One region of the Pseudoalteromonas sp. 4NS20-0020 genome, then DNA from elsewhere that is predicted to be linked to it. Evidence: predicted binding sites of a transcription regulator. Region 1 holds the regulator's gene; each other region holds the start of a gene.
The links. The regulator sigma-54, encoded in region 1, starts transcription at its own class of promoters, with help from an activator protein. The targets are predictions, from matches to a motif close to GTTGGCACGNNNNTNGNNT.
Positions count from the first base shown of each region.

Region 1 (10,698 bases):
ACAGGACCATCAGACAAACCTTTTAAAAATTGCTGAACTAGCTCAGATTCATGATTGCGCATTTCATCTGGCGTACCTGAGCCTATTACGCCCTGATCGGCAATAATAATAACGTGATCGGCAATACTCATTACTTCAGTTACATCATGGGTCACAATTAAAGACGATAAACCTAATACTTGATTGAGCGATTTAATTAACTTTACAAGCACGCCCATTGAGATAGGATCTTGGCCAGCAAACGGTTCGTCATACATGATGAGCTCTGGATCGAGCGCTATTGCGCGAGCAAGAGCAGCACGCCTTGCCATCCCACCTGATAACTCTGAGGGCATTAAATCTTTAGCTCCGCGTAAACCCACAGCCTGCAGCTTCATTAACACCACTAAACGAATAAGATCTTCACTTAGTTTTGTGTGCTCACGAATCGGAAAAGCAATATTGTCAAACACAGACATGTCGGTAAACAAGGCACCACTTTGAAATAGCATGCTCATTTTTGTACGCGCTTCGTATAATTCTGAACGCGTCATGGAAGGAATACTGCCACCTTCAAATAAAATATCACCCGAATCAGGTTTTAATTGGCCACCAATTAAACGCAACATCGTGGTTTTACCAATACCGCTTGGCCCCATAATCGCAGTGATTTTGCCTTTAGGCACACTAAAGCTCATATTTTTATATATGACCCTATCGCCCCTGGAAAAGCTAACATCCTTGACTTCTACTATTGATTGCGACAAGTCGCTCTCCATAAAAATGTTCACTAGTGCCCCTATTTTAAATCTTTTTGATCCAATATGGAAAAAACAATTCGTAAGATTTTGTAATGTACGTTTAAAACACACATTAAGACTCACTCATCTTCACTTAACCAACACTTAAACTAGGGCTGTTACCTATTAAGGTTAAATTTTCAGCAACCTATTTAGAATTTTGGCAAGTCAGTACCTGGTGGTGTAGTTATTCCCCATACATCAGTAAAACTTTAGTACTGAAAGCCTAACAGGCTCGACTAATTAATTTAGTAAAATGAATAAGCCTACGTAGTTGACCTTACTCTTTTATTTATACTTTCATCGTGGCATTTGTTACTATTCGCGCCATTCCTATTTTGAATAACTGGCTTAATACAATGGTTACCTCGTTTGTTATTTTGATTCTTGGTTTTGCAGCCCTAGTTTGGAGTGCTGACAGGTTTGTTTATGGTGCGGCCGCACTGGCTAAAAACTTTGGCGTACCAACCTTAATTGTTGGTTTGACTGTTGTTGCCATGGGCTCATCAGCACCTGAAATGATGGTGTCAGCCTCTGCCGCATTGGCTGGAAAAACAGACACAGCGGTAGGTAACGCAATTGGCTCAAATATCACAAATATTCTACTGGTATTAGGTATTACCGCTTTATTTAGGCCTCTTAGCGTTTCTTCAAGTACATTAAAACGTGAAATCCCGTTAGTGCTTATTGTATCTCTAGCTACTTGGTATATTTTTTCAGATAACTACTTTTCGCTTGCTGAAGGCGTTGCCTTATTAATTGGTTTTGTCGTCTTTATTGGCGGGCTGATTATTGTTTCGCTACGTGCTAAAAATCAAACAGACCCATTTGTATCAGAAGCATGTGATGAAGTACCCAATGACGTACCAACAAAAAAAGCAGTAATTTGGTTAGTTATTGGTATGGTATTACTTCCTGTCAGTGCACATTTTTTAATAGATTCAGCGGTTGATATCGCAAAATATTTTGGCCTAAGTGATTTAGTGATTGGCTTAACAATTATTGCAATAGGTACAAGTTTGCCCGAGCTTGCAGCTTCAATTGCAGGGGTTCTTAAAAATGAAGATGACTTAGCACTGGGTAATATTGTTGGCTCTAATATTTTTAATATTCTTGCCGTGCTGCCTTTCGCAGGCATTATTAACCCTTCTGTTATTGACCCGTCTGTTGCTAACCGCGACATACTTATTATGATTGGTGCCACGGTTGCGCTTATTATCATGTCATTGAACTTTAGAGGTGCTCAGCGCATCAATAGAGTAGAGGGCGGCTTATTATTAATCGCTTTTTTAGGCTACCAAGGGTATATTTTCAGTCAAGTAGGGTAAGTAATGGCAACGCTAAATTTTATTGAACAAGGCCTACGTGTATTAGACATAGAGCGCCAAGCATTGAGTGATATTGCACAATATGTGGATGAAAATTTTCATCAAGCATGTCAGTTAATATACGACTGCCAAGGGCGAACTATTGTTATAGGCATGGGAAAATCGGGTCATATTGGTAATAAAATAGCGGCTACATTAGCAAGTACTGGCAGCCCTGCATTTTTTGTACACCCAGGTGAGGCAAGCCATGGCGACTTAGGTATGATCACTAAAAATGATGTGGTTATGCTCATTTCTAATTCTGGTGAAACAAGCGAAGTCCTCAATATAATTCCTGTTTTGAAGCGCCTTGGCGCAAAAATGATAGCCATGACAGGTAACGCAAGCTCAACAATGGCAACGCTTGCAAACGTTCATATTTGCATAAAAGTTCAAAAAGAAGCCTGTTCGTTAGGCTTAGCCCCTACAGCAAGCACAACAGCAACACTTGCAATGGGCGATGCCATGGCGGTTGCACTGTTAGAAGCCCGCGGTTTTACAGCTGATGACTTTGCGCTATCTCACCCCGGCGGCAGTTTAGGTAAACGTTTACTGCTGACCCTAAAAGATGTCATGCATAGCGGTAAAAACACACCTATTATTAACGTTACGCAAACTATAAAAGATGCACTGATAGAAATGTCGGCAAAAGGCTTAGGCATGACAGCCATAGTTGATTCTCAGCAACAACTTGTAGGGCTCTTTACCGACGGTGATTTACGTCGTATTTTAGAACAACGAATTGATATACATACAACACAAATAGATGTTGTAATGACCAAGTCCTGCACAACGGCAACGCAAGATATTTTGGCCGCTGAAGCACTTAATATTATGGAGCAAAAGCGTATTAATGGTTTAATTATCGTTAATGAGCAAAACCACCCTATTGGTGCATTAAATATGCAAGACTTATTAAAAGCAGGAGTATTATAAATGCAATTTGAAGAGCTCTATCAACCATTGAGTGAAGACGCAAAAGCACGTGCAAAAAAAGTAAAGCTACTTATTTGTGATATTGATGGTGTGTTTTCTGATGGTCGCATTTATTTGGGTAACCAAGGCGAAGAGCTCAAAGCATTTAATACAAAAGATGGCTTTGGCATTAAAGCGCTAATTAATAGCGGCTTTGAAGTTGCGGTAATTACAGGACGCCACTCAAAAATAGTACAACAGCGTATGACAAGCCTAACAGTACAACATATATATCAAGGCCAAGAAAATAAGCTACTCGCTTATGAAGAACTAAAAACAAAGCTCAATTTAAATGATGAGCAAATTGCCTACATTGGCGATGATGGCCCAGACATGCCAGTAATGGAGTTAGTAGGGTTTGCTGTTGCAGTAAATGACGCCCATCCGCTAATAAAACGTTTAGCGCATTATACAACACAAATGCTAGGTGGCTTTGGTGCAGTGAGAGAACTTACCGACCTACTAATGCTTGAAAATAACAAACCTTTGACCACAAAAGGGACTAGTTCATGAATGCAGCGCGCATAATATTAAGCGTTTTATTCATCAGCTGTATGGTTTGGCTTTGGTACCCTTATTTCACACAAGTAAATTTACCACAACAAACCGAAGCAGACATAATTGCAAAGCCCGATTACACAGCCATAGAGCTAAAACAAACAGCGTATGACGAAAATGGGAAAATCAGCCATAAAGTAACGGCAGCGCGAATGGAGCTATATCAAGAATTAGGGTTTACCTTTTTTGATAAACCTATTTTTACGCTATACAACGACAAACAAACATGGCGAATTAACGCTAATGAAGCAACATTATACGAAGGCAGACAACTAATATTAGAAGGTAACGTTGTTGCTAGTAATTTAACTGATAACGCAATGATAGATAAAATTAATGCTGATAACATTCAGGTAGATATAAAATTACTAACGATGCAATCAGAGCAGCCTGTCATTGTTACAGGGCCCAATTTAAAAATCACCGGTAAAGGCTTAGAAGCCGATTTAAAAACCGAAGTGATAAAATTAATTAACCATACGCGAACTATTTATTATGACCAATAAACTATCAACACTCTTTATTATTCCAACATTTTTACTTGCATTAGGTACTAATGCCGCTGAAACAACAGCGCCAATTTCTGCAAATCAAATTTCGATTAGTGCGGATAAACAAGAGGGTCAACTAAAAGAAAACGTAGGTATCTTCGAAAAAAATGTTGAAATTATTCATGGCGACAGAAAAATTACCGCAGACCGCCTTGAGGTTCACAAGCGCGATGAGCTAGGCGACAACAAGCAATTGTTAATTGCCACAGGTACGCCTGCATATTTTGAAGAAAAACAAGCCGACGGCACAATAATGAGCGCCAGCGCTAATGAAGTTAGGTACGATGTTTCAACGCGTTTTTTAACATTAATTGGAGATGCAGAGATATCTCAAGCTGGGCAAAAAATGAATGCTAAAAGCATTACCTACGATATAGAACAGCAGCTTATTAGCGCCGAAAAAGATGAAAGCTCAACTGACCGTGTACACACTATCTTAGTGCCTGTGGAGCCTAAAAAAAATGACAAAGGCCAACCATGAGCACATTAAAAGCAGAGCTACTAGCCAAAAGCTACAAAGGCCGTGAAGTTGTAAAAAATGTGGGCTTAGAAGTTAAAGCTGGCAGTATTGTAGGCTTGCTTGGGCCAAACGGCGCAGGTAAAACAACAACCTTTTACATGATTGTAGGCTTAGTCCCTAGCGACAAAGGCAAAATATCTATCGATGATAACGATATTACGCTTTTACCTATGCACAGTCGTGCTAGATTAGGCATTGGCTACTTACCACAAGAGTCGTCTATATTTAGAAAATTAACAGTGTATCAAAACTTAATGGCTATTTTAGAAACTCGAAAGGAGCTCACTAAACAAGCCAGAGAAGATACATTGAATAATCTATTAGATGAATTTAGCATTCAACACATTCGCGACAGCAAAGGCATGGCATTATCGGGCGGAGAACGTCGCCGAGTGGAGATTGCACGTGCTTTAGCCGCAGATCCAAAGTTTATTTTGTTAGACGAACCATTTGCCGGTGTTGACCCTATCTCAGTATTAGATATTAAAAAAATTATTGAACACCTGAAAAACCGTGGGATTGGCGTATTAATAACAGACCACAATGTAAGAGAAACCCTTGATGTTTGCGAAAAAGCCTACATTGTTTCTCATGGGGAACTGATTGCTTCTGGTACCCCTGAACACGTATTAAATGATAAAACTGTACGCGATGTATATTTAGGCGAGCAATTTAGGCTGTAACATTTACGCCTTATTTATAAGCATCTGCTAGTATTAACTATAACAACTTAAAAGGATTGTTAGAGATACATGAGGCAATCACTACAGCTGCGCATGGGCCAGCAACTTACAATGACACCTCAGTTGCAACAAGCTATTCGCTTGCTGCAATTAAGCACATTGGATCTTCAGCAAGAAATACAAGAAGCGCTCGACAGCAACCCATTACTTGAGGTTGAGGAGCAAGACTATGCCGATGATCTTGCGGGCAAAAATGAGCAAAAAGCAGATAACGATGAAGTTACAGTAACCGTATCTGCCGATGAAGCCCCTAGCGAGTATGAACAAGACAGTGGTGAAGCGCTTGCTAAAGATACCGTAAGTGACGACATGGCAATGGATGTTAGCTGGGATGAGTATATGAGTGCAGCCCCTGCATCATCTTCAGGCCCAATGCCTGAAGATGAGTCTATATATCAGGGCGCATCAACTGAAACGCTTCACGAATACTTAATGTGGCAATTACAATTAACGCCATTTAGCCCTACAGATGAAGCCATCGCTATTGCTATTGTAGAAGCGGTGGATGATTCAGGCATACTGACACTCAGCTGCGAAGAGATTTTAGAGAGCTTTAATCAAGATAACGACGATGACGTTGAGGTTGAACTTGACGAAATAGAAGCGGTTTTAAAGCGCATTCAGCTATTTGACCCAGTGGGTATTGCGGCACGTAGCTTACAAGAGTGCTTGTGTATTCAGTTAAATCAATTTGATAAAGGCACGCCTTTTATTGATGAAACAAAAATGATTTTAACAGAGCACATTGATTTGTTAGCTGCTCGTGACTACCGTACATTAATGAAAAAAACGAAGCTCAAAGAAGATGAGCTTAAAGAAGTAATGACACTTATTCATACTCTCAACCCTAAGCCTGCAGACACAATAGTACGAGAAGAGTCTGAGTATGTAATACCTGATGTGTCAGTTAAAAAAATTAAAGGCCGCTGGATTGTAGAGTTAAACCCAGACAGCATGCCAAAAATTCGTGTAAACAGCCAATATGCAGCGATGTCGCGTACAGTTAAATCAAGCGGCGACAGTCAATTTATTCGCTCACATTTACAAGAAGCTAAATGGTTTATAAAAAGCTTAGAAAGTAGAAATGATACACTTTTAAAAGTAACTAACTGTATTGTTAAACAACAACAGGGCTTTTTTGAACACGGGCCAGAAGCCATGAAACCGATGGTTTTAAATGATGTTGCCGAAATGGTAGAAATGCACGAATCAACAATTTCGCGCGTAACTACGCAAAAGTATATGCACACACCGCGTGGAATATTTGAGCTTAAATACTTTTTCTCAAGCCACGTAAGTACCGAAAATGGTGGAGAATGTTCATCTACGGCAATACGTGCACTTATTAAAAAATTAATCGCAGCAGAAAACTCAGCAAAACCATTGAGTGATAGCAAAATTGCGGATATATTGGCTGAGCAAGGAATTAAAGTAGCGAGACGTACAATCGCAAAATATCGCGAATCTCTGGCTATTCCACCGTCAAATCAGCGAAAGAGCCTGATTTAAGACGCTAAACAAAGAGGGTAATGCTTATGCAACTAAATTTAACTGGTCGTCATGTAGAACTAACTGATTCATTAAGAGACTATATAAATACCAAATTTGCGAAGCTAGAAAGGCACTCTGATCATATTAATAATGTTCATGTCATTCTTGATATAGAAAAATTAAATCAAAAAGCAGAAGCAACTATTCATGTAAGTGGTGCTGAATTATTCGCATCCACTGAACATCAAGATATGTATGCAGCTATTGATTCATTGATTGACAAGCTTGACCGTCAAGTAATTAAACACAAAGAGAAGCTTGCTCGACACTAATATGATGAAATTAAGTTCACTTATATGCCAGGACTGCAGTAAAGCTGCGGTCCTTTTTAATAGTAAAAAAAGAATTTTAGAGTTTATTAGCGAGCTGGCTCACGATAAATTACCGTATTTATCTCAACAGGATATTTTGGGCGCTTTATTAACCCGCGAAAAGCTAGGCAGCACAGGGATAGGAAGAGGCATTGCTATTCCACATGGCCGAATGAGCGGCGCACAAGAACCTTTAGCATTGGTGTTAGTAAGTGAAACACCGATTAATTTTGATGCTATAGACAACCGCCCTGTTGATATTTTTGTTGCACTCATCGTACCTGAAGGCGATAACCAACAGCATTTAAAGACGCTAGCAACGATAGCTGATAAACTAAAAAATAAAGAATTTTGTAAGCAGCTTCGCTGTGCTAAATCGGATGCTGAGTTGTATCAAATTATTGTTGACCAATCGTAACAAATTTAAAGGGTGATTAATGGAGTTGATTATCATAAGTGGCCGTTCTGGTTCTGGTAAGTCGGTTGCTTTACGCGTTGTTGAAGATCTAGGTTATTATTGCGTAGATAACATTCCAGTAAATTTATTACCTTCTTTAATTAGAAGCGTTTCTGATAACTACGATAAAATTGCCGTTAGTATAGATGTGCGAAATTTACCAAAAGAGCAAGATGAATTTAATCACATCATCGAATACTTACCGGGTTTTACAAAACCAACGCTGTTCTACTTAGACAGTGAAGATCAAACCCTTATTAAGCGCTTTTCTGAAACCAGACGCTTACACCCTTTATCAATAGATTCACTTCCGCTTGATTTAGCCATAAAAAAAGAAAAAGAACTTCTCGATGTGCTAATTACGCGCGCCGATTACATGATCGATACCAGTGAGCTAAGCGTTCATCAACTTGCTGAATCAATTCGCGAAAAAATACTAGGTAAAAAAGACAAGCAGCTGATTGTTACATTTGAATCTTTTGGTTTTAAACATGGCATTCCTAAAGAGGCAGATTACGTATTTGATGCACGTTTTTTACCTAACCCGCACTGGGAGCCTGAGCTAAAACCACTTAATGGCCTAGACCAACCAGTAAAAGATTATTTGGCTAGCCACAGCATAGTTCAAAAATTTACATGGCAAATACAAACCTTTGTACAAACATGGCTACCACACCTAGAGCGAAATAACAGAAGCTATTTAACTATTGCGATTGGCTGTACTGGCGGGCAACATCGCTCTGTATATTTAGCGCAAACAATTGGCGAAAGCTTTGCCGTTACGCATCCCAATGTAAAAATACGTCACAGAGAACAAGAAAAGTAATTTTACAAAACTAATAACCTGTTCAGCTTTGATAGAGTAATGTATGCGTATAGAAGACACTTTTTTAATACAAAATAAATTAGGACTGCATGCCAGAGCCGCGACTGTATTAGCCCAACTCGCTGTAAAATTTGATGCTTCAATCACCTTGTTTCAAGATGATAAAGAAGCTGCTGGTGATAGTGTATTAGCACTGATGCTACTTGAAAGTAGCCAAGGTAAAGAAGTTAAAGTGGTATGTGAAGGGCCTGATGCAGAGCAAGCTTTAAATGCCATTGGAGAACTTATTTCGCAACGATTTAACGAACAAGAGTAACGTTAATTTTTAACATTTAAATAAAATAACTATAATCAAAATAACTGGCTGCTAGGTCGTACTCCCCCACCCACTAGGTAACAGTTACAGTATAAATAAAGGACGCCAATGCCCGAAGCTTTTGAACAAGACTACCCACTACAACAACTAAAGCAAGTGACCAAGTCACTTAATAGTGGTCAGTTTGTTCAAGTTAGGCGCATGCTCGCAAAAACAGCGCCATGTGATACTGCGTTATTATTAGAATCATCTCCACACAAAATTCGACGCTTGCTATGGCAGTTAGTTGATCCTGATGTTCAAGGTGATGTACTCGAAGAATTATCAGAAGACGTGCGCCTGGGTATTATTGCCCAAATGGAGCCTGAGCACATTGCTGCTGCCACTGAAGACATGGGTCACGATGACCTAGGTGAAGTATTACGTAGTTTGCCTGACACCGTTTACCAAGACGTTGTTAGCGCCATGGACACCCAAGATAGAGAGCGCGCAACACAAGCGCTATCTTATCAAGAGCGTTCTGCTGGTGCACTCATGAACACCGATACGGTAACTATTCGCCCAGATGTGACCATTGATGTCGTACTACGTTACATTCGACTTCGCGGAGAGTTACCTGAAGGCACTGATGACCTGTATGTGGTTGATAAGCATAACTGCTTTATTGGTGCTTTATCGCTGAGTACATTGCTAACTAATCCACCAGAAAAAATTGTTCGCGATTTAATGGATGAAGAATGTGAGTCAATTCCAATTTCAATGGATGAAAGTGAAGTTGCACAACTTTTTGAGCGCCATAATTGGATCTCGGCCCCAGTTGTTGATGACAACGATCAGCTACTTGGTCGTGTCACGATCGATGATATTGTTGACGTAATTCGTGAAGACGCAGAACATAGTTTACTGAGTTTGGCGGGCCTTGATGATGAAGAAGATACCTTTGCTCCTGTCTTAAAAAGCTCTAAAAAACGCTCAGTATGGTTAGGAGTTAACTTATTAACTGCGCTTGCGGCCGCCTTTGTAGCCAGTTTTTTTGAAAGCACACTCGATATCTTACCCATTTTAGCAGTGCTTAATGGCATTGTTCCTTCTATGGGCGGTGTGGCTGGCAGTCAATCACTTACACTTGTTATTCGTGGTATAGCTGTTGGTCATATAAATCAAACCAACCAACGCTTTTTAATGATGAAAGAACTCGCTATTGGAGCACTCAATGGCATTTTGTGGTCATTGTTGATCGCGGGTGTCATTGCACTTTGGCAGTGGGACTTTATGCTCGGCGGCGTACTCGCTTTTGCCATGTTTATGAACTTAGTTGTGGCAGGGGTCGCTGGTGCAAGTATTCCAATTTTACTTAAAAAAATGAATATAGACCCTGCACTTGCAGGCAGCGTAGTGCTAACAACAGTGACAGATATTGTGGGTATTTTTGCCTTTTTAGGCACCGCCACTTGGTTGTTAATATAAATTTAAAAGCTGTTATAAAAAAACGCGCAGTTAATTTATAGCTGCGCGTTTTTATTGTCTCGGTAATAACTATCTGGCTTTGTGCCTATTTCCACCCACTTTAGGTTTTGTATTAGCCTTTTTAAACTGACTAAATCCCGTATGACGTGTAAGCGCTGGGCGAGCCCCTTTACGGCCTTTATTAACGGTTTTACCCGCTTTTTCATCACGGCCTTCTTCTGGCACTAAACAGTTTGGCCCTTTGCCAATTAAGTTGGCTTTACCCATTTTGCGAAGT
Region 1 is NZ_BAAJMI010000001.1:232,967-243,664, reverse strand. It holds gene AC27JL_RS01065 (ATP-binding cassette domain-containing protein) at 1-758, opposite strand, end outside; gene AC27JL_RS01060 (calcium/sodium antiporter) at 1,139-2,107, shown strand; gene AC27JL_RS01055 (KpsF/GutQ family sugar-phosphate isomerase) at 2,111-3,082, shown strand; gene kdsC (3-deoxy-manno-octulosonate-8-phosphatase KdsC) at 3,083-3,634, shown strand; gene lptC (LPS export ABC transporter periplasmic protein LptC) at 3,631-4,185, shown strand; gene lptA (lipopolysaccharide transport periplasmic protein LptA) at 4,175-4,711, shown strand; gene lptB (LPS export ABC transporter ATP-binding protein) at 4,708-5,433, shown strand; gene AC27JL_RS01030 (RNA polymerase factor sigma-54) at 5,503-7,002, shown strand; gene hpf (ribosome hibernation promoting factor) at 7,029-7,316, shown strand; gene ptsN (PTS IIA-like nitrogen regulatory protein PtsN) at 7,321-7,773, shown strand; gene rapZ (RNase adapter RapZ) at 7,793-8,638, shown strand; gene AC27JL_RS01010 (HPr family phosphocarrier protein) at 8,682-8,954, shown strand; gene mgtE (magnesium transporter) at 9,063-10,421, shown strand; gene AC27JL_RS01000 (YgiQ family radical SAM protein) at 10,491-10,698, opposite strand, start outside.

Region 2 (10,698 bases), on a different contig from region 1:
TATCAGCAGTATCAATTGGGTGTGGGTAAAGAAGGGTTTATACATGTGCAAGCACACATTATGGCAGGGCGAACAGTAGAGCAAAAGCAAACTCTGAGTGAGCACTTACTTGCGTGTTTAAAAACCTATTGCAGGGAGTCTGACAGTTTAAGCGTTAATATTTACGACATGGACCACGAGATATATCGTAAAAATTAACACAATTCAGGCCTTGTGCTCATCATCACAAGGCCACTCGTCTTCAGTCAAAATATGCTTTGCCAATAGCGATGCCCTAAGAGCCATTATTTTACTTTTTAACTCATCACGTATCAGCCTTATTGCAGGCGAAATAAACTGCCGACTCGGAAGCACTAACCACATTTCTGTTAAGGGTATTTTATAATCGGGTATTATTCGTTTGAGCTTACCGCTAAGCAAATCATCTGCTACATCAATGGCTGACTTTTTTGCAATCCCAGCACCATCGACACACCAGCGTCTAACAATATCACCATCGTTTACAGCTCTATCGCTGTTCATTTTAACTTTGTATTGCTGTGTATTATCATAAAACTCCCAATCCGCATGCACTACTTCGTAAAGTTTGTAGAGTAATGCGTTGTGCTCGCTCAAATCGTTCGGCACTAACGGCTCGCCATTCAGTTTTAAGTAACTAGGTGAAGCGCACACCACGTGTGGAATATTACAAATTTTAAATCCATATAAATTAAGCTCCTCAGCTACACCTTTTTTCATCGCTCTTAATGCAACATCAATTCCATCACGATAAAAATCAGCACGGCTATCACTTGCATGTAACCTCAAAGTTATAGAACTATGAAGATCCATAAGCTCATTAAGCAAAACACGCATTAAATTACGTCCCATTTCAGACGACACCGCCATTCGCACTTCGCCTGTAATACACTCCTGCTTTTCATTAATAACCGCTTGCCCTTGCATTAGTAGCCCAAGCGCCTGTTCGCATAATGGTAAGTAACGCTCACCTTCAGCGGTCAGTCTTATCTTTCTAGTAGTGCGAACAAATAGTTGTGTACCAAGAGCTTGCTCTATTCGTTTAATAGAGACACTCGCTGCCGACGAGCTCATATCCAACTGATGCGCAGCCGCTGTTATTGATTGAAGCTGTGCAACTTTTAGTAATACGCGTAAATCTGCAATTTTCATAACCGCCCCTTTATAAAACTATTCGTTGATGCTGCCAATTATCCACGTTTTAACGAAACTGTATTAAACATTAGCCTGTTTATGGAATGAAAAATACTCGCTATTGTGTTTCTATCCCAACGCAAAGGAAAATATTTATGAAATGTAGAATTGTCCTATCAGCTTTAATACTCACAACTTCGCTTATATCTGTACCTACTTTTGCAGACGAGCACGAATCAAAAGTAATACCTGCAAACAAAGTCAAATGGGGCTATTTAAACCCATTAAGAGGCGATCAAAGTCCCGGTGCAGCCGATTTATGGGGCGATCGTACCGTAGATACCGCAACAGGTATGCTAGTACGCTTTAAAAAAGGGTTCGAGTCCCCGCCGCATATTCATAACATTACTTACCGAGGTATCGTAATTGAAGGCCAAATGCACAATGACGACCCCACAGCTGAAAAAATGTGGATGCCTGCAGGATCATTTTGGACACAACCTGCCGGTGAAAACCATACTACTGCAGCCAATGGCACTACAAATCTAATTTACCTAGAAATAGACTCAGGCCCTTATTTAGTAAAACCAACAAACAAACAGTTTGATAATGGTGAACGCCCATTAAACGTACATAAAGACAACCTTGTTTGGCTAGACAAAAACGACGTAAGCAATATTAATGCTAAAGGTGTACAAACAACCTACCTTTGGGGAGACACCGAGACAATGTACGGCTCAATGATAAAACTACCAGCCGGGTTTAAGGGGGAAATTAGCACAGATGCGGATGAGTTTCGTGCAGTGATAATTGCAGGCAACGTGCAATACAGCTCAAAAAGTAACTCACAAAACTTAAGTGCAGGTAGCTTTGTAGAATCTGGGGGTAAATTCATTCACTCGCTTGAGAACACAAGCGATATACCAGCAACTATTTACATTCGCTGCAATGGCTTATACCACGTAAATTAGCGTGTTATAGCTACGTAAAAACTAAAAAGCGCACTAATAAGTGCGCTCATTTAACTGCTTGTGATCAAAAGCTGTAACGTGCAGTTAAGCTAATATAATCTAAATCATCTATTGTGGTGTAGCTAGTACCTACAGATAAATTTGTATTCACATAGTAACGAGCACCTAAAGTGATAGCTGTTTCACTGTCATCAGCAATATCAATGTAACTTAAGCGGCCATCAATTTCGATGCTATCAGTTAGCATTGATCTAACCCCAACAGATAATCCATAGCCATTTTCATCATCCGACAAATCAGTACCGCTGAACGATACTTCAGTTTCAATGTTTTCGTACGTTACTAAACCATAAAAGTCAGTGCTTTCACTAATTGCAGTACGGTAACCCACGCCTGCGCTCAACCAATTTAGATCTACATCCAAACCATCTTCTGAGTCGCCTACAGTCTTATATTGACCAGACACAAAAAAGTTATCGCCCAGTAATTTACTACCATCAAGCGTCCAACCGTTTAAATCATCGCCATCAAGATCTGCATTTAAATAACCGCCAGACACATAATTAAAGTTAGGTGTTTCTGCAAATACAGCAGGGGTGACAAAAACTGAGCTTAATAATAAGAGTGCGACTTTATTCATTTTCATGGTACTTCCTTTTAGATATATTTTAACAACATATTGTTGTACCCAATAAAATACACAGCTATATATTTGATTGCAATTAGAAATTTTATAGATTAATTAAAAATCAATATATCAACCAATAAAGGATAATAATGTAGAGCTTTGGATTTTAAGTGCGTAAAAATTTAATAGGGATCTACTTGGAAAGTGGTGGCCCCTCCCAGACTCGAACTGGGGACCTAACGATTATGAGTCGTGTGCTCTAACCAACTGAGCTAAGGGGCCAACTTTATATAACTGCAAGGCAGTTAATTTTTGAAGCGTTCAGCCACAGAGCGACTAAAGCGGGTTGCAGTATAAAAACTTTTTTAGGGCTTGTCACTACCAAAAACCTTTATTTTAACAATCAATAAGCTAACTGCTTAAATTGTAATCTTTTAAAGAGTGTGAATGGGTAAATTTGGGGAGTTTTAGGAAAATAAAGTAAAAATGATTAAAAATAATATTTATTAATAGAATGCGCTGAGCAATATTTACCTACAACTGCCGTAAACATAGCTCAGCTGCGCATTATTTTTTAGCAATAATATAAATTGCATGTATTAACCCAGGGAAGTAACCCAATAGCGTTAATAAAATATTAATCCAAAAATGCATACCTAAGCCCACTTGTAAAAAAACACCTAGTGGTGGTAGCAAAACAGACAGTATTATGCGAATGATATCCATTATTTAGCTCCTTCAAACAGTTAAAAACAAAAAGCCCAGCAATGCTGGGCTTTGAGTATAACGTTATTCAGCTACGATAGATAAGTTATCTACCACATCACGTACGTCTTCAGCATTTTTTGCAATTTCGATTGCTAATTGCTTTTCCGCTGATGATTCAACTGAGCCGTTTAATGTAACAACACCATTATCGGTATCTACATCAATATCGGTTCCACCTACTTCAGAATCAAATAGGAAACGTGTTGTAATAACGGTGGTGATTTTAGCGTCCGTTAGGTCGTTATCATCATCCATCATTTTAGAATCTGTGTGTTTAGCGCTCATGTTTTTAACAACGGTTAGGCTGTTTTCAACGTCCATGACGCCATCTAGACTAAGTACAAGCTCTTCTGCTAGCTCTTTCTCTACTTCGCTATCAACTTTACCTGTAAGTACTACCTTGCCATTTGTTACATCAGTGTTTATGTCAAAGTTGTTTAGGTCTGTGTTCATAAGAAGCACAGTTTCTGCCTTGCCATCAATCCAAGCATCTTTACTTTCGTTTTCCCAGCTGTTTGCTTGTGCACCCATTGCTGTTGTACCAAGAACTAACGCGGCGATAATAGATTTGTTAAATGTTTTCATAATCTTTCTCCTTTTGATTAAAGACACTTTAACTAATGCGAACATCAAGCCAACTTTATTTACCATTCAAAATCATAAACTTAACGAAAAACATAGACTCTTATAGGTTTAACGCATTTCCCCTATTTACAGGCAAGTGAGTAAAACTTTCTCAAAGTGTGAAAATTACTAGATTATTGCTATTTTGGTTAATGTATCGTTAATATAACAACTAAACAAAAAGCCTTTAAAAATTAAACTATTGATAATAAACAAAATTAATTTTGGTATACGGTTTGCTAACTAATTAACTAATTGCAAATACAATTAAGGAATGCCCCATGTCTGTAAAAGTTGAAGACCGCCCAATAGAGCAAGTACGCGAACAAGTGATTGATCAGTTAATTTATAACTATAGCCATGGCGTTATATCGGTTGAGGCATTTGAAAGACGATTAGACAAAGCAATGGATGCAAAAGACAATTCTGTGCTGCTTACGTTAGTAGAAGACTTAACACTTAATACCGACAAGCAATACAAAGCTGAAAAGCAATCGCAGTTTACGCCTAATTACAGTGCTCAACAAAATAGCGATGACGACATTACACTGCGCAGTATTTTGGGTTCTAACGAGCGAAGCGGACAATGGGTGGTCCCTAAAAATATTTACCTAAATAATTATATGGGCTCTGTGGTGCTTGATTTCACCGACGCCATTTTCACGCATCAAAACGTGACAATTCATGTTAATTGTATTTTTGGTAGCGACGAAATTTACGTACCCGAGCATGTTAATGTTGTGTCCAAAATGTTTTGTATTTTAAGCACGCTAGAAAACAAATCAGTAACGTTAAATAAGCGTCAAGGTCCTACCATTCATATTGAAGGCAAAGCGATACTAGGGTCGGTTGAAGTAAAGATAAAACGTACCATAAAAGAAAAGTTCATGAGCTTTGCAAACGATTTAAAGTCACAGCTAGGGGTAAGCAGTAAATAAGTGCAACTGTATTTGCTTTAATATGGCTGCTTTTAGCAGCCATATAGTGGTGGGCTTAAAGATCATTATTTCGTTCTGCAGGTATATCCGACAAGTACTCTACAAACTCAACTTCAAAGCCCGAAGGGTCTCTGAAGTAGATATTTTTTCTAAATGGGTTTTCATTGCCTTGCTTATGAACTGAAAAACCCGCTTTATTTAAACGAGACACCGTATTATCTAAATTAGCCGTCACGTAAGCAAAATGAGCAAACCCAACTTGATGCCCTGAAAGCGCTCTATTTTCACCCTCACCATGATCGCTCATTGCTATGTATTGCGTGTCGTCACCAAAGTGGACCCAACGCCTTGGTTTTCCATACCATTCACCCCGCCCTTCACTTCGTATTACCCAGTGGGGAAAAATGGCTTGGTAAAAGCGAATCATGGTATCAATGTTTTTAACAACTAAATTTACGTGTTCTAAATACATACTGTTTCCTTGTGAGTTAATTTAAACACACAATAAAACCTCAAGTTAACTTTAGGTAAAGCGCTTTTTTAAATTTTTAGTGGGTCATTAAAAATACACTTTTGTTTTAATTAAATGTGCAACACTTTCAAGGCTGTACAAAAAACACCCACAAGTATTTAGGGTTTATTGTTTACTTTATGTCAAAAGTCGCTAAAATACGCCGGCTGAAAATACAAACGTTCTTTTACAACCCAAAGGTAACTCCATGCATCCAATGTTAAACATTGCGGTTCGCGCTGCGCGCAACGCAGGCAAAATTTTACTTCGCGCTGGCGAAGATTTATCAAAAGTTGAAGTGCAACAAAAAGGCGCTAACGACTTAGTAACTAATATTGATAAAGAAGCCGAAGCCGTAATCCGTGACACTATTTTACAGTCTTACCCTACTCACTCTGTTGTGGGCGAAGAACTAGGTGAACACAAAGGCAAGGATGATGATTACCAATGGATTGTAGATCCTATCGATGGAACAACAAACTTCATCAAAGGTATTCCACATTACGCAATCTCTATTGCACTTAAAGTTAAAGGTCGTTTAGACCAAGCCGTTATTTATGATCCGATTCGTGGTGAGCTTTTCACTGCATCTAAAGGTCAAGGCGCACAACTTAACAGCAAGCGTTTACGCGTGAGTAAAACAACTGTTCTTGCTGGTACAGTTTTAGCAACGGGCTTTCCTTTTAAGCATAAACAACATACAGATGCATACACTGAAGCGTTTAAAGCGTTATTTGTTCACACTGCAGATATTCGTCGCGCAGGCTGTTCTGCATTAGACATGGCGTACGTTGCTGCTGGCCGTGTTGATGGCTTTTTTGAAATTGGCTTAAAACCTTGGCACTCTGCTGCAGGCGAGCTTATGGTTAAAGAAGCGGGTGGTATGGTTGTCGATTTTGCTGGTGGTAATAACTACAACCACAGTGGAAATATCATCTGTGGCGCGCCAAAACTGACTCAAGCTATTATTCGTGAAATTCGTCCAGTGTTAACTGAGTCGTTACTTCGCTAATAAATTGCTTTTACCAATATAATTGGTACAACAAAAAAGGAGCCTAGGCTCCTTTTTTGTTGTTAAAAATATGGGTTTATTAGCTTAATCTCTATAGTTTCCCCTTTTGTATAAGGAAGGGAATTTAAATCTGTAGCAAAGTATTCATAAAATAACGCATCAAACTCGCCGTTTTGCTGCATTATTTTAATTCCCTGCTCAAGCGCTTTAGCCAACTCAGGCTTATCCTTAGACACAAAATAATATAGCGCTGTTGGGTAGCTAATATATAAATTAGGCACAATACGTAAATTTTTGTGATCTCGCTCTAAAAGCTCAGAATTGACTTCAATAAATGATCGCGGAAAGTAATCTATGCGGCCTTGGCTAGTAAGCGCAAACATGGCTTTTAAGTTTGATAATGGTCTCACGTTTAAACCGTTATTAACCAATATGCGCGTATCAGGCCAATCATGCCCCTGTACCGAGCTCAGTTTTGATAATTGCTCAAGCGTTTTTATATCTTTAAATTTATCTAAATTCTGTTTATTTGTAACTAACGCTCTTTTGCCTATATACCCTTTGAACAATGGAATTTTAATGGCCGTGGCTAATGACTCTCGTTCAGGGCTGCTCATACTCCAAAATAAATCAAGCGAGCTATCATCAAGTGACATTAAATTGCGTTGCTGATGCGGGTGTACAGCAACACGTTCTATTTCGACAGGATACTGGGCTCTTATCAATGCCTTGGTTAGCATGTCATTGAGGTAATCATCACGGGCAAAATGCGCATGTTGATCTTTCGGAATTTTTACAATATTAACTTCGCTTGCTACAACACTTCCAATAAACAAGCTCACTACACATACGATACACTTTAATGGCAACATCATGATCACCTATAAGTAAATTACCTTTTTACTATTTGCTAATCGCTACTACTGGAGGCGCAGGGCGCCTTCGCTTGCATGTAAAAAGATAGCTATGACGAAATCGTTTGGCTTCTTTTTTCGCATCCGTTGCTAATGCTGCAACCTGATGGCTATTTTTGCACTGCTGTAAATCGGGTTCAACTAATCCTATTGATAAGGTAAGTAAAGGTACAAACTGCTTTTCACCTTCACGATTTGTAGCCCAATACCCTTTGCTAGCTATGTGATTGGGCGTAAAAAAAGCACGAGAACGATGTTCAAACTGTTCAATAATACGGTTACAAATACTTACCGCATCGCTTTGGTCAAAAACAACCATAAAGTCGTCACCACCAATGTGTCCTACAAAGTTAGCACTATTTGTACAGGCTTGCACTGTTACATCAGCCAATAATTTAATGACACTATCACCACTCGCGTAGCCATAAAGATCGTTAAACTGTTTAAAGTGATTCAGGTCAATATAAGCAAGATGAAATTTATTTTTATTACGTAACCTATGCTCTATAGCTTCGTTAATTGCAACATTGCCTGGCAACATTGTTAGCGGATTTGCATGTTGTGCGTGGCGAATTTTTTCTTCTGTTATATGTTTTAAAATGTCTCTTAGTGGCGCAAGCCCTAAATAATTGCCGCCTCTAGTAATAACAATATGGCGCCTAATATCGAAGTCTTGCTCAGTTATTTGCTTACTCACCGTATCTAGCTTTTGGTCTTCATCAACAATTAGGGGTTGTTTATCCATTAACTCTATAACAGGGCGCTTATCATAAAGAGCATGACCATAGGGTGCTGCAAATACCTCGGTAAGTTGGTCTTTATGTAGTAGGCCCACTGGCTGACCCTGTTGATTAATTACAGGTATGCTAATAATGGCTTTGTCTTGCTCAAAGAGTAAATGAGCGTCTTTGCATCGGGTATCACTTGCTATGGCCTTTTGTGGTTGGCTTAGCGCGCCAATCGCCATTGACTGGTCAAACTGATCACATAATTTAAATGTAAGTGCTTGTATTTGAGCAGAGCTAAAATCACGACTTGGTTGCAAGTTCGGTCGTTCAAATAAAAAACCTTGTACATTATTAATGCCTAAACTTTCAACCAGAGCGAGTTCCTCAGAGCGCTCAATGCCTTCTGCAATCACTAAGGTGTTTGTTGCTTTAGCTAAAACAATAATTGATTTTAAAAACTCCTTTTTAACCTCACTCTGATCGCAATGATCGATAAAATAACGATCTATTTTTACATAGTCAGGACGCAGTGCAGACCACTGCTTTAAGCCAGAGTACCCAGCTCCTAAATCATCAATTGCAATGGTAAAACCGAGCTCTCGGTAATGCGCAATGGTTTTAAGTAATAAGTCGTCGTTATCTACTTTGTCTTGCTCTGTTACTTCTATAACAACACGATTAGTCGCTAAACCAAACTGCTCGGTTAGGTGGCGTGTTTCGCCTTTTGGGTGGCAAGGGTCTAGTAGCGTTTTTGGACTCACATTTAAAAAAAGCTTACCTTGTAAATTTAGCTTAACAAAGTTTTCTATTGCCTTTGAGCGGCATAGTAGCTCTAGCTCAGAAATAAGGCCCTCTTGATGCGCAGCTTTAAAGAGCATATTGGGCATTTCTAATAAGCTCTTTTGTGGACCTCGACTAAGCGCCTCGTAACCAAGAATGAGCTGACCAGATATATCTAAAATAGGCTGAAATAACGTGGTTACTTCCCCGCTATCTAAAATAGCCTCTAAGGCTTGTCGTTGAAGGGTCACTACTGGCTCAATTATTATTTCAATTAGAGCAATAAAATAGCAATTCTGTATGACATATTTATTTCAAACTCCTATGTTATAGGCAATAAAAAACCGCTCATAGAGCGGTCTTTTTAATGCATTTAAGATTATGGCATTGCCATCGGATCTTGATCTGCACCTTCTTTTTCTATCACTTCTGGTATTAAATCTTCTTTACTTACTCCCATTGCAAGTGCAACCGAGCTTGCAACATATACAGAAGAATATGTACCAATAAATACACCAAACAATAATGCAGTAGCAAAACCATGAATGGTTTGTCCACCCCATACAAACAATGCAATCAATACCAAAATTGTGGTGATTGATGTAACAAGTGTACGGTTAAGTGTTTGCGTAAGTGAAATATCAATAATTTCAACGGTATCGTCGATGCGTACTTTTCGGAAGTTTTCACGAATACGGTCAGATACAACAATAGTATCGTTGAGTGAGTAACCGATTACCGCCAATATTGCCGCTAATATAGTTAAATCAAACTCTAAACCCAGTACTGAAAACAAACCTAAAGTGATAATTACATCGTGTAATAGTGCGCCTACAGCACCCACAGCAAAACGCCATTCAAAACGAAATGCAACGTAAATTAAGATACAAATAAGTGCAGTTAACATGGCTAGGCCACCCTGCTCTTTCAAGTCTTCACCGACACTTGGGCCAACAAACTCAATACGACGCATGACTACGCTGTCGTCCGCTTTTTTCAGTGCATCAATTACTTGGTTACCAATTACTTCAGCTTTAACATCGCTACCACGTGGAGCTAAGCGCACTAATATATCTTGGCTCGAACCAAACAGCTGCACTGATGCATCAGCAAAGCCATTTTCACCAAGTACATTACGCACTTTTTTAAGATCAGCCGGTTGAGAAAAACCCACTTCTACCGCGGTGCCGCCGGTAAAATCAAGACCAAAATTTAAGCCCTTCGTAAACATTGATACTATCGACGCTACAATTAATAGCGTAGAAAAGCCCATTGCCACTTTTCGAAGAGACATGAAACGAAGGGTTCTGCTACCCAAACTTAAAATTTGCATGTCTGCTCCTTAAATAGAAAGTTTATCAATGCGTTTACCACCAATAAATAAGTTGATCACCGCTCGGGTACCAACAATGGCTGTAAACATTGAAGTTAAAATACCAATAGCTAATGTAACGGCAAAGCCTGCAATTGGGCCTGTGCCCACAGCAAACAATATAACTGCCGCAATTAACGTAGTGATATTGGCATCAAATATAGTGCTGAATGCGCTATCGTAACCAAAATGAACGGCTTGTTGCGGGCTACGACCATCGGCCAGCTCTTCACGAATACGTTCAAAAATAAGTACGTTAGCATCAACCGCCATACCAACTGTCAGTACAATACCTGCAAT
Region 2 is NZ_BAAJMI010000004.1:334,490-345,187, forward strand. It holds gene AC27JL_RS12125 (5-carboxymethyl-2-hydroxymuconate Delta-isomerase) at 1-198, shown strand, start outside; gene AC27JL_RS12130 (LysR family transcriptional regulator) at 205-1,170, opposite strand; gene AC27JL_RS12135 (DUF4437 domain-containing protein) at 1,308-2,123, shown strand; gene AC27JL_RS12140 (outer membrane beta-barrel protein) at 2,188-2,769, opposite strand; tRNA gene AC27JL_RS12145 (tRNA-Ile) at 2,957-3,033, opposite strand; gene AC27JL_RS12150 (YqaE/Pmp3 family membrane protein) at 3,319-3,477, opposite strand; gene AC27JL_RS12155 (BON domain-containing protein) at 3,541-4,104, opposite strand; gene AC27JL_RS12160 (LiaF domain-containing protein) at 4,425-5,081, shown strand; gene AC27JL_RS12165 (VOC family protein) at 5,137-5,553, opposite strand; gene suhB (inositol-1-monophosphatase) at 5,801-6,604, shown strand; gene AC27JL_RS12175 (substrate-binding periplasmic protein) at 6,667-7,476, opposite strand; gene AC27JL_RS12180 (bifunctional diguanylate cyclase/phosphodiesterase) at 7,508-9,277, opposite strand; gene secF (protein translocase subunit SecF) at 9,406-10,359, opposite strand; gene secD (protein translocase subunit SecD) at 10,369-10,698, opposite strand, start outside.
Region 2: a site for sigma-54 is predicted at 4,140-4,158, ahead of AC27JL_RS12155 (BON domain-containing protein). Genes of this name have one in related genera too.

Region 3 (10,698 bases), 110 kb from region 1:
CAGCACTAAAAATATCGTTAGTAAAATCAAGCTTAGTTATTTGACTAATATTTAGCCCTGTTTCCTCAAATACCTCGCGTATTGCACACTGCTCAACGCTTTCGCCAAATTCTAAATGTCCACCCGGCGTTGCCCATGTATTTGCACCATGCGCACCAATTCGCTCACCTAATAAAATAGTGTTTTGTCGCATAATAATAACGGCAACACCCACTCTAACGTCGTTACTCATACAATTAATTCCTTACAAATATGAGGCTATGCTGAGCCGCGCGCCTTAATTTGTCAAACTCACTGCAACTGCATATTAACCATGTGATTAACTTTTAGCCGACCAAGGTCGAATAGCCTAGGCAAATAAAAAAGCCTACCTTTTGTAAGGTCTCTCATACATATTTAGTTTTAGGAGCCTATTATGTCAGGCCTGTATAAACAGCAATACACGAGCTTTAAACAAAACCCTGCCCAGTTTTGGCTAGAACAAAGTAAAAATATCCCTTGGTACAAAACACCAAACCAAGCATATACACAGGATAAAGACGGCCTTTATCATTGGTTTAGCGATGGACAATTAAATACCAGCTTTCTAGCGCTCGACCAACACGTAATTGCAGGCTTTGGTGACCAAACTGCGCTGATTTACGACTCGCCTGTTACCAATACAAAGCAAACTTATACTTACACTCAACTACAACAAGAAGTCGCTAAATTTGCAGGCGTAATAAAAGCACTTGGTGTACAAAAAGGCGATCGTGTAGTGATTTACATGCCCATGATCCCACAAGCTGTTATTGGTATGTTAGCTTGTGCTCGCTTAGGCGCTATACACTCCGTAGTATTTGGTGGGTTTGCAGCGCATGAACTTGCCGTTCGTATAGACGATGCAAAACCTAAACTGATACTGAGCGCTTCTTGCGGTGTAGAGGTCGATAGCATCATTGAATACAAGCCACTTATTGATGACGCCATAGAGCTTGCCAATCATAAAATAGATCACTGTATTATTTATCAGCGCGACCAAGTTACTGCCAATATGGTCAACGAACGCGATATAGATTGGACACACGCAATGCAAACCGCACAGGCGGCAGATCCAACACCTTTAAATGGCAACGATCCACTTTATATTTTATATACTTCAGGTACAACAGGCGCCCCAAAGGGTGTTGTACGTGAAAATGGCGGGCACGCCGTAGCGATGAACTACAGTATGAAAACTGTTTACGGTATGGAGCCAGGCGAGGTGTTTTGGGCAGCCTCAGATATTGGCTGGGTAGTTGGGCACTCTTATATTGTGTATGCACCATTAATGTACCGATGTGCAACCGTATTATATGAGGGCAAACCTGTGCGCACTCCCGACGCCACTGCTTTTTGGCGAGTAGTGGAAGAATATAAAGTAAGCGCCTTATTTAGTGCCCCCACAGCATTTAGAGCAATCAAAAAAGAAGATCCTAATGCTGAAGGCTTTAAAAAATATAATACCTCTAGTTTAAAACGATTATTTTTAGCAGGCGAACGCCTCGATCCGCCCACATACAATTGGCTAAAAGAGAAAACTCAACTTCCGGTACTCGATCATTGGTGGCAAACCGAAACAGGTTGGGCCATTGCGTGTAATCCAGTAGGAATAGAAACATTAACAACCAAACCTGGCAGTTCAACCGTACCTACACCGGGGTTTGATGTTCGTATACTCGACATGGACGGTAATGAGTGCGCAGCTAACGAACAAGGGGCCGTAGTTATAAAACTACCTTTACCACCCGGATGCTTACCCTCTATCTGGCAAGACACAGCCCGATTTAAAGCCAGTTATTTAAGTGAATACGAGGGCTACTACCTCTCTGGCGATGGCGGATATATAGATGAAGACGGCTACTTATTCATAATGGGCCGCACTGATGACGTTATAAATGTTGCAGGCCACAGACTTTCTACCGGCGAAATGGAAGAAATTGTAGCGGCTCATCCTGCGGTTGCCGAATGCGCTGTATTTGGTGTTAACGACCCACTAAAAGGCCAGCTCCCAATGGGCATGATTGTACTTAAAAATGACTTTACAGGGTCAAGCGAAGAAGTCGAAAAAGCACTTATTGCCTCAGTGCGCAATCAAATTGGCGCCATAGCGTGTTTAAAAAATATAGTTAGCGTAGAGCGCTTACCTAAAACTCGTTCCGGAAAAATACTACGTAAAAATTTACGCCAACTTATTGATGGCGACGAACTACAAATCCCTTCAACCATAGACGACGCCGGTATTTTTGATGAAATAAACCAACAACTCATCCTGCGTTAAACCCAACCAAACAAAGCCACTTTATAATTAATAAAAAGTGGCTTTGTTTATTAGGATATGGGTATATAGAGAGTTAAAAAGGAGTTAACTGAAACAAATAAGAGAATGTAGGTAAACGCTTAGTCACTTTTTAATAACAAACAGTGATTTTAAATATAGGCTCAATAAAACTTTACCTCTATAATGATAACTAAATGTAAATTAATTTTTAAAAATCAAGGTCTAAATATGTTTGTTTTAAGTTCAACCTACTCGATATTGAAAAACGAAAATGACCAACTAAAAAAAGAAATTGAGAGTTTACGTAATAAAAATACAACGCTTATCAATGAAAATACTTCTCTAATTGAAGAGTTAAATAACCCAAATAATAATGAAGATCATAGTTTCACTCACTCATTACTTTCCAGCTCTATCAATGGTGTTGCTCAAATCGAAGAGATAAGACAAACCGTATTGGGCTCTTACTCTAAAATTGATGAAGAAAACAAAGTAAGCGATAAGATAAACACCCTGCTCGAAAAATCAAATAGCTCGCTAAATCATATTGTCAAAGAAATGGATTTAATGACCAGTAAAATGGGAAGCATGACTGAAAACATTTCAGGCCTAGCTAGCATGGCCGGTAAAATCAGTACGTTTGTTTCAACAATTAGTAAAATATCAGATCAAACAAATTTATTAGCACTTAACGCTGCTATTGAAGCTGCCCGTGCGGGTGAAGCTGGCCGAGGCTTTAGTGTTGTAGCAGATGAAGTAAGGGTGCTAGCAACAAACACGAATAAGTCAGCGCAAGAAGTGGCCGACCTAGTAAAAGAAATTATTAACAAAACAGATGAAACAGTGGTATCAGTAGAAGGTATTAAAGAAAATAGTTCGCACCTAAGTGATAATTTTGATGCACTGAATACCGATTACACTTCAATTATCGATTTTTGTAACAACATGAAAAATACGATTTCTCAGGCTGCTACGTTGTCGTTTATTCAAACCGTTAAACTAGATCATGTTGTATGGAAAGGTGACATTTATGCAGTAGCAAATGGCCAAAGCAACAAGTCAGTTAATGACTTTAGCGACCATACAATGTGCCGATTAGGCCAGTGGTATAGTTCAGAGCAGTCTGCTGAATTTAAACACACCAATGCATTTAAACAATTAGAAAACCCGCATAGTGAAGTGCATAAAAATGGTGTTGCGGCTCTGCACTCAATTCAAAATGGCGATAAAGAATCTGCAATTAAGCATATTCATAAAATGGAAGCAGCCAGCGAGCGTGTGATGCATCTACTCGATGAGATTTGTTAGCCCCAGCTAAGTACTAATGAACAAGCTATTAAAATGATTTAAATTTTAATAGCTTGGCTTATAAGTTAGTCTTTAATTTTAACCTGCACTCTTTTTTTATCACATGTATAGATTGTTTAAAGCGCCCTGTTTAAAACTGTAATAATAAGTAAGAAACTGTTTAGCTTACGTAAAGCAATGTAAAGGAACGTCCAAACATTAAATAGGTCAGTTAATGTTCAGTTTCAGAGGTTAATACTAAGCCTAGTTATGTAACAACATAAACGAGGCACACTATGAAACTTACATTTTTACTATCGGGTATAATTGCCATTAGCGCGCTTTCAAGCACCGCAATTGCAGCGCCCAACGAGCGAGAAGCTCATAAAAATTATAAGCACGAAAACCCTAAACGCATTGAGTATAAGCGCGATGAACGTCGCCATGAAAAAAAACTACGCATAGAGCATAAAAAAGAAAAGCGCCAAGACCGTAAAAAAGAAAAGAACAAGCAAAAAAAGCAGCAAGAAAAGCGTAAACAACTACGTTTCGACAATCATAAATATAACTACCTAACTAATAGGTATAAGCCGCGTTATTACAAAGAAAATAGATACATAAGGCACTTGCCAAGAAGAAGTACCTCTATTTGGTTTAATGGAATTTCATTTAGCTTTAATGACGGCATTTACTACCGAAAAGCTAAAAAAGGCTATCACGCTGTGATGCCACCTCGCGGACTGCGCATTAAAAAACTTCCTAGACATTATTCGCGTATGAAACATCGAAACACCACATATTATGCTTATCAGAACGTTTTTTATATTGCTGATAACGGCGGCTATAAAGTGGTAGATGCGCCAATAATTCAGCGCAACAAAGCTATTAAAATTGGCAACGTCTTCGACTATAGCTTAGGGCAAGTTTACGATGAACTACCATCGTCAGCTGAGCCAGTTACCATAAACTCTCAGCAATATTTTAAATACAACGATATTTACTTTTTGCCACAAATAAATGGTGACGAGATACAATACCTAGCAATCAGCTTAGGCTGAGCATTATTTAACTACTTAACCTGCCTACAGGTTAAGTAGTACTTTATTAATATTGATTTCAGCAATCCTCCTATAAAATTTTCTTTTGTAATCCCCCCTTCTAAAAACATAAAACGTTTATTTAGTGAACAATTTTAATTTTAGCTCCGTATGTCTGTTTAATATTTGTAAATAAAGCGTTTATGACCTAAACCTAAATAGAGGCTTTATAGAGGAGCTCCACTTATGCCTACAACAAAAACAATTGAAAAAAATACCGAATTTGCTCGCTGTATAGAGTGTAACAAAGTAGATACGTTCGCTGCTTTTCACTGGTTAGCACTTGCGTTTAAAGATATGACCCGAGCCCCGTTACTTACTGTAATTTATGGCCTAGTGTTTAGTATTATTCCTGCAGCTATTATCTACTCTGCATTTTTTGCACAAAGCGTATTTGTAATTTTACCCGCCACTGTTGCGTTTGTTTTAATTGGACCCGCTTTCGCAGCCGGCCTATACGACGTAGCATGGGAACTCGAAAAAGGCCACAAACCCACTTTTAGGCATTCGCTAAAGTCGATGTTTAGAAACCCAGTTGGAGAGTGGGGGTTTGCAATATTATTACTCGTAATAATGATTGCGTGGATGCGCATTGCCGCCCTTGTTCATGCTTTATACCCTAACTACGCTAACCCAACATTTGAAGAACTGTCAGCATTTTTAACGCTTGGTACAATTGCAGGTGGCGTTTTACTAGTGTCTGTTTTTTCAGTGTCTGCATTTACACCACAAATTATGATGGAAAGACGCGTAGACATAATGACAGCTATCGTCTCATCTATTAACGCCGTTAAAAATAATTTTGCGCCAATGGTTGTTTGGTCAATATGCATTTTCCTAATGGTTGCGCTTGGTTTTGTAACTGGGGCTGTTGGGTTTATTGTGATTATGCCACTACTTAGCTATGCAAGCTGGCACGCATACATTGCAGTAATCAAAACTAAAAAAGCCAGAAAATACGAATAGTTAACAAACTTTAACTTAACTTGTGCCACGATATAATGAAACTAGTTTGTGGCACAAATAATACTTTTCCCCTCCTCCCTTCATTTAAATGCCCCGACTTTTTTAAAAAGTCATAATCAAACATCCTCACTTTAGTAGCTATACTTTTTAGCGCCTGATAAAGTAATTTTTACTGTATTAAACATAATGACTTAAGGCACCTTATGGCAAATCAATTTAACGTTCTGGATACCCGGTTACAATTATGCTGTGGAAATGGCGGGTATACTCGCGAGGGTTTTTGCTATGTACCAGACTCTGATCGCGGTAATCATAGTGTGTGTGCAATTATGACCGAAGAATTTTTACAGTTTTCGAAGTCACAAGGTAATGATCTCATAACGCCCAATCCACTTTACGATTTTGAAGGCTTAAAAGCTGGCGACAAATGGTGTTTATGCGCAATAAGATGGCTTCATGCGCAACAAGCAAACGTTGCGCCGCCAGTAATCTTGCAGGCCACTAATAAAAAATCGCTTGAAGTAATACCGCTTGAATTACTAAAGGCACATGAATACACCCGTTAAAAATATTCTAGTTTAGTTTCAGCGAATCTGTTTGGTCTGCAAATTTTACAAAAAGATGCAGACTTTTCATAACCACCTCATATTAATAAAAACCCAAACAAAAGAAAAAACACAAACGACTGATTTAAAACAATTTTATTTATTTTAACTTTCGGCATATTGATTGCTTCATACAATTATCACGTATTTATTACGTAAAGGACTACGTGAAAATATTAAATAGTTAAGTAGGAGAAGTTATGAGCAATACAAATAAGCAAGCTAAATTTACTGCACCAGGTATGAGCAACGAATCAGCTGAAAAAACTATCGCAGCCTTAGATAACCGCATGGTTGCACTTATAGATCTTCAATTAACACTAAAACATATTCATTGGAATGTTGTTGGTCCTAATTTTATAGGTGTGCATGAAATGCTGGACCCTCAGGTTGAAGCTGTGCGCGAAATGACAGATACAATAGCCGAGCGTATTGCCACTTTAGGCGGCATACCAGTAGGGACACCTAAGTCAATTGTTGACCGCCGTACATGGAACGAATATTCATTAGGTAAAGGACTTGTTACCGAGCATTTAGGCGCGTTAGATAAGGTGTACAACGGTATTAATGCCGATCACCGTAAAGCCATCGAAACGGTATCAGATTTAGATCCAGTATCTGAAGATATGTTAATAAGCCAACTTGCCGATCTTGAACAATTTCAGTGGTTTGTAAGAGCACATATCGAGTCAGCTACTGGTGAGTTAACGCAATAATACCTTTATTACCTAAGTACCTCAGCCCAGCATTTTTGTTGGGCTTTTTGTTTAAACCATAAAACAAAATATCACTAAGGTATTTGAGCCGTGCAAGAACTTGTGACATAAGAATTAACCTACTAGTATCAGTAAGTAGTTTTCAATATTGGTACAAATTAGTATGATAAGTTTTAATACCCCTAAACAATTTTGGCTTTTTTCTTTAATATTTTTATCAGCCTGCGGCTCAGGCAGCAGTAATACCAAAGTTCCGCAATCAAATACAAGTGAAAGTCCGACTCCAATTACACAAAACAATATCGAAGATAATTACAACATTATTATTTATGGCAATAGTCACAGCAGTCAGTTAGGGCGGATCATTGAGCATATAATCGAAAACCAATACCCAGATAAGTCAGTTCAAACAACCACAGTGTCGGGACCTTTTTTAGATAATATTGTGAGTATTAGGGCAAACGTAGACAAACTTAAAAACAAAAATCTAAGCCATGCCATTTTTCAAGGCCAAAAATACTCTCAGTCTGGTTTAACAACTTACCCTACTGATGCCGCTGAGCATTTAATTTCATCAGCCAAGGCACAAAATATTACACCTATTTTATTTCCTGAACACCCACAAAGAGGCAACCCTGAAGAAGGCCAGCGTGTATACGACTTACATTTATCAATAAGCGCTAAACAACCTAGCTGCGTAGCTCCTATTGGCCTTGTTTGGAACAGGCTTTTAGTGTTAATGCCAAATGCAAAACTACATATGGATGATGGCAACCATGCCTCTTATGCAGGCAATGTATTAACAGCAATGACTTTTTCAGAAATAATTACTTCACGACCCGCCGATATCATGAAATTTGACCCAACGATTAATTTGTCAAAGCAAGAACAAGCTCTATTTGGTCAAGTAGTTACCGAAGTGCTTAATTTATATCCTGCTTGTGGTGTAAGCTAATCTAATTATAAATCTATTTTTGTGTTTTAAATTTTTTACTTTAATTAAAAATAAAATGTCAGGTTATTCTCATTGTTATCGACTAATAACATAACAATCAAAAGGAGAGTAATTATGAATACATTAACAGTAACCCCACTACATAGTTTACCCGCTAATAAAGCTAATCAATGGCTTCAAGACGGTTTTTCACTTTTTAAGCAAGCACCTGTAAAACTTTTTTTATTTTTACTGCTTCCTTTAATTATTGAAGGTATTCTTCAAATATTACCCGCCCCTTATGGCATGCTAGCCTCCAAATGGGCTGCCACTTTTGTGGGCAGTAGCGCTGTTATCGTCATTCATCATCTGGCCACTCATAAAGTATTTTCATTAAAGTCGATTTTTAAAGCTAAAAACTGGCTAAGCATTATTCCGCTTTCAGCAATTTTAGCATCTGCTTTTTTTATTCAGTTATTTGTAGCAAAGCTTTTACTAGGAAATGATGGCATAAATTTACTTTTATTTTCGCAGCCTACTGAAGTTACCCAATGGCAACTAGGTATTATTTTTGCCTCGATTATTCCTGTTACACTGCCTGTCAGTTTTGCAGGCTATTGTGTTTTACTTGGTGATAAAAATGTACTGCAAGCATTAAAAAGTAGCCTAAATGCTTTTTTCTATGCGTTTAAACCAATGTGTTTAATCGCGCTAATTTCTTTCTTAAGTCTATTGTTAGCTCCTTATACTTTTTTATTAAGTGCGATTATTACGGGTCCTATACTCACGTGTATAAGCTATATTGCTTACAGAAGTGTATTCATCAAAAACAAGGAAGCCTAGTGGAAAAAAGGGATCATATTCATGAGATACTACTGCAATACGCACCTTTAATGGCGCGTATTGCTGCAACACATGAAGCAGACCAAGCACTTAGAGAGGACCTACTACAAGATATATCGTTAGCTGTTTGGCATGCAGTAGAAAACTTTAGAGGCGATTCAAGTATGAAGACCTTTATTGCTAGGGTCGCACACAACCGTGCTGTCGATCATGTTTTAAAAGAAACACGTCGCCAAGATCGTCATAATTTAAGCGACCCTTTACTTGACTTGGTTAGTACTGATTCTCACCAACACAGCGATAACACGTATGATTTAATGACAGCAATGAGACGACTACCATTAAAATTTAGGCTAGTTATTTCTCTTCAATTAGAAGGTTTTAACCAAGCCGAAATAGCACATACGCTAGGTATAAACGAAGCGAACGTCGCCAAGCGTGCTAGCCGCGCACGTGTGCAACTTCAAAAGCTAATGGAGCAATAATAATTATGGATCCACTATTAGAACAATGGCAAAAAGACTATAAAAATGCGACTCCAAAACTGGATACTGCCGCACTACTGAGCCAAATTACATCGGCAAGAAAAAAACAATCAATTAAAGCATGGTTAGACTTAGTTGCTGGCGCATTTGTTAGCTTATTTTGTATCTATGCATTAGTTTTTGAAGCAACTAGCACTCCTGAGCAGGTGTTGTATGCAATTTTAACTCCGTTACCAATTGGGTTTTCAGTATGGGTATTTATTCAGCGCAAAAAGCTAATAAAAACACACACCCTAGATGTTAATGGTTTACTACTTTTTAAAAAGCAGCAGCTCATTAATCAAATAAACTATTGGCGCTTAAACCTTATAGGCTGTTCCATTTTGTGGGCTGCACTTTGCATCACTGCAGCCGTGAGCGTTTTAATGTACAACCACTCAACAATATGGCTTACACAAGTAGGTATTGGCACTTTGGTACTAATTGCCACACTAGCTCGCTACATTCATGTAAAGTTAAATTTTAAAAGTAAGCTAAAGCTAATTGAAAGTTTAAAGTAGATTTGCCAGCTTAAATTACTCAATAAGGGGTTACACCAAAACTGTAAACTAAATGAAATATCTAATGACATTTAAAATTCATTAAAATAAACAATATATGAATGCTTGGTTGGTTTAATTTCAAAGGTACAGTACTTACCGTTCTTGTCACTAATAAGGGGCCGTAAAATTTTTATAACTGATTAATTAACCTTTCAACTTATTTTATTGAGCTTAATGTAAATCAATAACTTTTTGTAAATGGCGGGCTGTCTATAATAAAGCTAACGAATATTTGTCTCTTTATTGTAACTTGTAGTTAAAAGTTGTCATTCAGTTCACTTTACTTCTATAGTAACGCTATATAAACATTAGGTATTACTATGCAAAAAGCGCGAATTCCAGCGGATGAACAATCTCGATTAAAAGCATTATATGAGTACGAAATATTAGATACAGAAGCAGAAAAAGTATTTGATGACTTAACTCAACTTGCCTCAGATATATGTGATACCCCCATATCACTTATAAGCTTAGTCGATCCGCAAAGACAATGGTTTAAATCAAAATACGGTATTGATGCGACTGAAACAGAGCGTGATATTGCGTTTTGCTCCCATGCTATTTTGCAAGACCAAGTATTTGAAGTACAAAATGCATTGCTTGATGAGCGCTTTCATGACAATCCATTAGTAACCAACGACCCTAACATTCGCTTTTATGCAGGTGCCCCCCTTATCACACCGCAAGGCAGTACAATTGGTACTTTATGTGTAATTAGTGATAAACCTAAAAAATTAACTAAAAAACAAATTAGTGCGTTAACTATTTTAGGCAAAGAAGTCATAGCCCAATTAGAGTTAAGGCTAAAAAACAGAGAACTAAGTAAAGCATTAGAACAACAAAAAACTCATATTCAAGAGCTTG
Region 3 is NZ_BAAJMI010000001.1:346,385-357,082, reverse strand. It holds gene AC27JL_RS01625 (nucleotide triphosphate diphosphatase NUDT15) at 1-232, opposite strand, end outside; gene AC27JL_RS01620 (propionyl-CoA synthetase) at 416-2,299, shown strand; gene AC27JL_RS01615 (methyl-accepting chemotaxis protein) at 2,528-3,607, shown strand; gene AC27JL_RS01610 (DUF6515 family protein) at 3,883-4,644, shown strand; gene AC27JL_RS01605 (DUF2189 domain-containing protein) at 4,870-5,649, shown strand; gene AC27JL_RS01600 (DUF2237 family protein) at 5,853-6,215, shown strand; gene dps (DNA starvation/stationary phase protection protein Dps) at 6,455-6,970, shown strand; gene AC27JL_RS01590 (hypothetical protein) at 7,134-7,925, shown strand; gene AC27JL_RS01585 (hypothetical protein) at 8,040-8,747, shown strand; gene AC27JL_RS01580 (RNA polymerase sigma factor) at 8,747-9,232, shown strand; gene AC27JL_RS01575 (hypothetical protein) at 9,238-9,792, shown strand; gene AC27JL_RS01570 (GAF domain-containing hybrid sensor histidine kinase/response regulator) at 10,155-10,698, shown strand, end outside.
Region 3: a site for sigma-54 is predicted at 6,366-6,384, ahead of dps (DNA starvation/stationary phase protection protein Dps). Genes of this name have one in related genera too.